Actinokineospora baliensis: one gene and its partner. The protein of the gene in region 1 interacts with the protein of each later gene in a pairwise test. Links are inferred from orthologs where the notes say so. Each region holds a gene or a part of one and is shown in the gene's direction. Other genes may lie near its edges. The genes, in order: thrS and rplA.

The links.
Region 2: the proteins of thrS (region 1) and rplA interact in binary tests that used the Escherichia coli proteins (3 or more experiments, as listed by UniProt). The link is inferred for Actinokineospora baliensis from one-to-one orthologs.

Annotation. Positions count from the first base shown.
Region 1 is NZ_JAFBCK010000001.1:6,895,377-6,898,654, forward strand. Bases 19-2,983 are described here. They hold thrS (threonine--tRNA ligase), read left to right. Parts: upstream 19-456; coding sequence 457-2,511; downstream 2,512-2,983. Other genes in these bases: JOD54_RS30605 (DUF305 domain-containing protein), read left to right, coding at 19-343; JOD54_RS30615 (hypothetical protein), read right to left, coding at 2,881-2,983. Outside these bases: more of JOD54_RS30605, read left to right, coding at 1-18; more of JOD54_RS30615, read right to left, coding at 2,984-3,264. UniProt on the Escherichia coli protein: Catalyzes the attachment of threonine to tRNA(Thr) in a two-step reaction: L-threonine is first activated by ATP to form Thr-AMP and then transferred to the acceptor end of tRNA(Thr). The rate-limiting step is amino acid activation in the presence of tRNA.
Region 2 is NZ_JAFBCK010000001.1:736,575-739,792, reverse strand. What follows is about bases 147-3,051. They hold rplA (50S ribosomal protein L1), read left to right. Parts: upstream 147-1,190; coding sequence 1,191-1,913; downstream 1,914-3,051. Other genes in these bases: JOD54_RS03110 (hypothetical protein), read right to left, coding at 2,552-3,051; JOD54_RS03115 (hypothetical protein), read left to right, coding at 2,035-2,547; rplK (50S ribosomal protein L11), read left to right, coding at 643-1,074; nusG (transcription termination/antitermination protein NusG), read left to right, coding at 147-528. Also shown: more of nusG, read left to right, coding at 1-146; more of JOD54_RS03110, read right to left, coding at 3,052-3,218. UniProt on the Escherichia coli protein: One of the primary rRNA binding proteins, it binds very close to the 3'-end of the 23S rRNA. Forms part of the L1 stalk. It is often not seen in high-resolution crystal structures, but can be seen in cryo_EM and 3D reconstruction models.

The DNA of each region.
Region 1 (3,278 bases):
CAGCCGCATCGCCGACACCCAGGGCCCCGAGATCGGGGCGATGAACAACTGGCTGCGCGACAACGGCAAACCCGCGGTCGACCCCGCGCACGCGGGCCACTCGGGGCACACGATGCCCGGCATGGCGACCGCCGAGGAGTTGGCGGCGCTGCGCGCGGCCAAGGGCGCCGAGTTCGACGCGCAGTACGTCCGGTTGATGACCCGCCACCACGAGGGCGCCATCCAGATGGCCAACGCGGTGCGCAAGGACGGCTCAGACGGCAAGGTGCAGGAGATGGCCGACAACATCGTCGCCGAGCAGTCCGACGAGATCCAGCGGATGCGCACCATCCTCGGACCATGATCCGGAGTTGTCCACAGGCGGGGGAAACCGGGCGGCGGGGCTCGCGGACGGCTCGCTAGCATCCTTGTGTCGAGGTCACAGCCGTTGTGACCGGCGAGCACCGAGGAGCACCCGTGTCCCAGCCACAGTCCCCAGCCGTCGCACCCGCCGCGAGCGTGGTGGTGCAGGCGGGCACTACGGCTGGCGCGGCCGTGCGCGAGGCCGGGCTCCCCGGCAAGGGCCCGGACGCGGTCGTGGTGGTGCGCGAGGCCGACGGCAGGCTGCGCGACCTGTCGTGGACCCCTGACGTCGACGTCGAGGTCACCGCGGTCGCGGCGAACTCCGACGAGGGCCGGTCGGTGATCAGGCACTCGTGCGCGCACGTGCTGGCGCAGGCGGTGCAGCAGCAGTTCCCGGACGCCAAGCTGGGCATCGGCCCGCCGGTGCGCGACGGGTTCTACTACGACTTCGCCGTGGACACCCCGTTCACCCCGGAGGACCTGCAGGCGCTGGAGAAGCGCATGAAGCAGATCATCAAGGGCGCGCAGCGGTTCTCCCGCCGGGTGTTCGACTCGCTGGAGTCCGCGAAGGCGGAGCTGGCAGCGGAGCCGTTCAAGCTGGAGCTGGTCGACATCAAGGGTGATGTCGACACCGGCGAGGTGATGGAGGTCGGCGGCGGCGAGCTGACCATCTACGACAACCTCGACCCGCGCTCCGGCGAGCAGGTGTGGGGCGACCTGTGCCGCGGCCCGCACGTGCCGACCACCAAGCACATCCCGGCGTTCAAGCTGACCAGGGTCGCGGCGGCGTACTGGCGCGGCAACGACAAGAACCCGCAGCTGCAGCGGATCTACGGCACGGCGTGGGAGTCGCAGGAGGCGCTCGACGCGCACCTGGAGCTCATCGCCGAGGCCGAGCGGCGCGACCACCGCAAGCTGGGCACCGAGCTGGACCTGTTCAGCTTCCCCGACGAGATCGGCTCCGGCCTGGCGGTGTTCCACCCCAAGGGCGGCATCGTGCGGCGCGCGATGGAGGACTACTCGCGGCGCCGCCACGAGGAAGAGGGCTACGAGTTCGTCTACTCGCCGCACATCACCAAGGGCACCCTGTTCGAGACCTCCGGGCACCTCGACTGGTACCGCGACGGCATGTACCCGGCGATGCACCTCGACGCCGAGTACGACGAGGACGGCAAGGTCCGCAAGCCGGGCCAGGACTACTACCTCAAGCCGATGAACTGCCCGTTCCACGACCTGATCTTCCGCTCCCGCGGCCGCTCGTACCGGGAGCTGCCGCTGCGCATGTTCGAGTTCGGCTCGGTCTACCGCTACGAGAAGTCCGGCGTCATCCACGGCCTCACCCGCGTGCGCGGCATGACCCAGGACGACGCGCACATCTTCTGCACCCCCGAGCAGGTGCAGGACGAGCTGAAGTCGCTGCTGTCGTTCGTGCTGAACCTGCTGCGCGACTACGGCCTCGACGACTTCTACCTCGAGCTGTCCACCCGCAACGACGAGAAGTACGTCGGCTCCGACGAGGTCTGGGAGAAGGCCACCGAGGCACTGCGGGTCGCCGCCACCGACTCCGGCCTCGACCTCGTCCCCGACCCCGGCGGCGCCGCCTTCTACGGCCCCAAGATCTCCGTCCAGGCCCGCGACGCCCTCGGCCGCACCTGGCAGATGTCCACCATCCAGGTCGACTTCAACCTCCCCGAGCGCTTCGAACTCGAGTACACCGCGGGCGACGGCACCCGCCAGCGCCCGGTGATGATCCACCGCGCCCTCTTCGGCTCCATCGAACGCTTCTTCGGCGTCCTCACCGAGCACTACGCGGGCGCCTTCCCCGCCTGGCTCGCCCCGGTCCAGGTGGTCGGCATCCCCATCGCCGAAGACCACGTCGACCACCTCCTCCAGGTCTCGAAGTCGTTGCGCGCCAAGGCGATCCGAGTGGACGTCGACGCCTCGGACGACCGGATGCAGAAGAAGATCCGCAACCACACGCTGCAGAAGGTCCCGTTCATGCTGATGGCGGGCGCGAAGGACGTGGAGTCGGGAGCGGTGTCGTTCCGGTTCCGGGACGGGTCGCAGCTGAACGGGGTTCCGGTGGACCGGGCGGTGGAGGCCATCGAGGGCTGGATCGCTCGGCGCGAGAACGGGTCGCCTTCCGCGGAGACGTTCGTGGTGGGGTAGGCGCTCGGCTCGCCTGCGGCATTGCGCTGGATCCGTGGTGGGTTGGGTGTGCTCGATGGGGCGAACCTGTTTTGCGCGGGGCCCCTGCGCTGCCCGTGGCAGGACCGCAAAGCTGGGGCCGAAAAGCATGGCCCTGCAGCGCACAACGCTACGGACACCGCCACCCCACGCAAAACAGGTCCGCCCCATCGAGCATTTGGGTGGGCGGCTTCCTGGGAGCGGTGGTGGGGCTGGCGGGGCTGGCTCGGTGGGTTGGGGTGGCACAGCGGCTTCTGGCTTCTTGCTTCTGGCAGGGAAGGTGCCACCGGGACGGCGGAGGGGGGTGGCCGCGGTCCCGGTGGCGGGTCTGTAGGGGGCGGTTCTACAGGACTAGTCGACGGGTAGGACGTGGTGGAGTTGTTGGCTGCCTTCGATGGGGACGCAGCCTTCGCCTTCGAAGACGAGCCTGCTCGGGTCGGTGATGAGGTCGGTTTCGAGGGCGAGTTTGAAGCCCGCGATGCTCGCGGCGGCCCGCATGGTCGGGTTGTCGGCGTTGACCGTGTACTGGAAGAGGCGGATGCCGACCGCGTAGGCGGTGATGAGGGCGGTGACGCCGTCGCCGGTGGAGATTTGGGCGTCTATTTTGAACGCGCCCATGAAGGTGAAGCTGTGGTCCTGGGTGTTGCGGGCGGAGGGGTGGATCAGGGTCTCGGGCAGTGCCCTGGCCGACAGCGTCAACGCGGCGTTCGCACCTGAGAGGTTGGTGGCCGACATGGTTCCTCCTGCGC
Region 2 (3,218 bases), 6.2 Mb from region 1 along the record:
GAGAACAAGGTCAAGACCAACCTCGAGACGCGCATCCAGACCCTGGACATGGAGGACTACATCTTCCAGGTCGAGGTGCCGACCGAAGAGGTCACCGAGATCAAGAACGGCCAGCGCAAGCAGGTGCAGCGCAAGGTGCTGCCCGGCTACATCCTGGTCCGGATGGAGCTCAACGACGGCTCCTGGTCCGCGGTGCGCAACACCCCCGGCGTGACCGGGTTCGTCGGCGCGACCTCCAAGCCATCGCCGCTGACCATCGACGAGGTGCTCAAGTTCCTCCTCCCGCAGGTCGAGGAGGCCAAGCCGACCGCGGCCAAGGGCTCCACCTCGGGTGTCACCCGCGGCCAGACCGTCGAGGTGGACTTCGAGGTCGGCGAGTCGGTCACCGTCATGGACGGCCCGTTCGCCACGCTGCCCGCCACCATCAGCGAGGTCAACGCCGACGGGCAGAAGCTGAAGGTCCTGGTGTCGATCTTCGGCCGGGAGACCCCGGTCGAGCTGTCGTTCAACCAGGTCTCCAAGATCTGACCGGTCCGAGGGATCGGGCCGGGCAGGCGCACCCGCGACGCAGCCATTCGTCGCCGGTGCGTCCACCGCGGTGCCGCGCGCGCCGCACACCGGAAGCACTAAGGAAGCACTGAGATGCCACCCAAGAAGAAGAAGCTCGCAGCGATCATCAAGCTGCAGATCAAGGCGGGCCTGGCCAACCCGGCCCCGCCGGTCGGCCCCGCGCTGGGCCAGCACGGCGTCAACATTATGGAGTTCTGCAAGGCCTACAACGCCGCGACCGAGTCGCAGCGCGGCACCGTGGTGCCGGTCGAGATCTCCGTGTTCGAAGACCGCTCGTTCGACTTCAAGCTCAAGACCCCGCCTGCGGCCAAGCTGCTGCTCAAGGCCGCCGGGATCGAGAAGGGCTCGGCAGAGCCGCACAAGACCAAGGTCGCCAAGGTCACCTGGGACCAGGTCCGCGAGATCGCCGAGACCAAGAAGACCGACCTCAACGCCATCGACATCGACCAGGCGGCGAAGATCATCGCCGGTACCGCCAGGTCCATGGGCATCACGGTCGAATAAGACCGCACAGCACCACCCCGTGGGAGGGCCACGCGCTGGCCCGCACCACACCTGATCCGCGCGCGGCTGGTCCGCTTCCCGATCGGCCGCGCACACTTTCGTTAGAAGGAACAGCAATGGCAAAGCGCAGCAAGGCATACCGCCAGGCGGCCGAGCTGATCGACCGCGAGCGGCTCTACACCCCGCTCGAGGCCGCCCAGCTCGCCAAGGAGACCTCCAAGGTCAAGCTGGACGCGACCGTCGAGGTCGCCATCCGCCTCGGCGTCGACCCCCGCAAGGCCGACCAGATGGTCCGCGGCACGGTCAACCTGCCGCACGGCACCGGCAAGACCGCCCGCGTCATCGTCTTCGCGACCGGCGACAAGGCCGCCGAGGCCGAGGCCGCCGGTGCCGACGCGGTCGGCTCCGAGGACCTGATCGAGCGCATCCAGGGCGGCTGGCTCGACTTCGACGCCGCGATCGCCACCCCGGACCAGATGGCCAAGGTCGGCCGGATCGCCCGCATCCTCGGCCCGCGCGGCCTGATGCCGAACCCGAAGACCGGCACGGTGACCCCCGACGTCACCAAGGCGGTCAACGAGATCAAGGGCGGCAAGATCAACTTCCGGGTGGACAAGCAGTCCAACCTGCACCTGGTGATCGGCAAGGTCTCCTTCGACCAGGCCAAGCTGGTCGAGAACTACGCCGCCGCCCTCGACGAGGTCCTGCGCGCCAAGCCGTCCGCGGCCAAGGGCCGGTACCTCAAGAAGATCACCTTCTCCACCACCATGGGCCCCGGCATCCCGGTCGACCCGGCGAAGCTGCGCAACCTCCTCGAAGAGGACGTCGCCGCTTCGTGATCCACGCTTGAGGAAAGGGCCCCGCTCCGGCGGGGCCCTTTTCCGTTGTGCGGCACCCCTTTCGGGTGGAGGTCGTGGTTTCGGACCACCACCGGTTCGGTCCACTCGGGACGATCAGCGCATGGTGAAACCAGCTCGCGTCCTCAGTGCCGCCCTGCTCCTCGGCGCCGCCCTGATCGCCCCCGCCGCCTCGGCGCACGCCGCCCCGACCACCGTCGTCGAACCGCACTGCGGCGAGTGGGTGGACTACAACAGCCAAGAGAACCGCCGGATGAAGAGCTGGCTGTGCTTCTACGACTCCGGCACCGGCGGCGTCTACCCCGTGCTGTGGACCGAGTGCGGCTGGCTGGCCCTGTTCGGCATCGGCTGGGAGAAGCCGCCCAACGGCTGCCGGATCTGGGAACCCAGCTACTACGAGATCACCTTCCCCGACGGCACCAAGACCACCGACAAGACCTTCCCCGGCGCCTCCGGCTCCAACACCGCCAACTCCACAGCCGAGACCTACCCCTGCCAACCCGGCACCTGGCGCCTGCACTCCTACTACGGCATCCAGATGAAAGACGTCCTCGGCAACTGGGGCAGCAGCGTCTCCGCCACCCACGAGGTCACCGTCGAGATCACCTGCCCTTAGCAGGTCAGCCGGTGGGTTGGGTGGCCTTGGCCGGGCAGGGGGTTGGCTCGTCGTCGTGGCGGGTGATGGTCCACTGGTCGCCTCGGGAGCCTGGGATGACCTTGACGGTGAAGCGGCCGAGGCGGGGGCCGTCGTAGACGTCCATGGCGCAGGAGCTGATCACGACGGTGCCGTCGGTGCGGGGGGTGAGGTCCATCGCGACGGGGAAGCGGGGTTCTGCGTACTTGTTGGCCGTGCCGACCTCGGCGTTGAGGCGTTGGACGGCGGTGCGGCAGTCCGGGGCGTTGAAGTGCCTGGCGAACTGGTCCTCGACCTGCTGCGTCTCGAACCGGGTGCAGGCGTCGTCGGGGATGTTCTGGGCGATGTTGTCGTAGAACGCGCGGACGGCTTCCTTGGGCGTGGTGGCGAACAGGACAGTCCGCGTGGTCTTGCCGCCGCCGGTCTGCGACGCGGGGAGGTCTTCGTTGGGGTTGCCGAAGAACTTCTGGTAGGCCCAGTTGAGCGCGAGCAGGACGACGAGCAGGTAGATCAACCGGCGGAACCACTTGTTCAGCAGCACCCGCAGCCACACCGGGCGGCCGTTGCGCGCCGCGGGCGGCGGGGGCAGCGTGCCGTCGGCCTGACCGCGTTGGAACTCCTGGAACCGCTGGAACTCCTGGAACTGGCGCCAC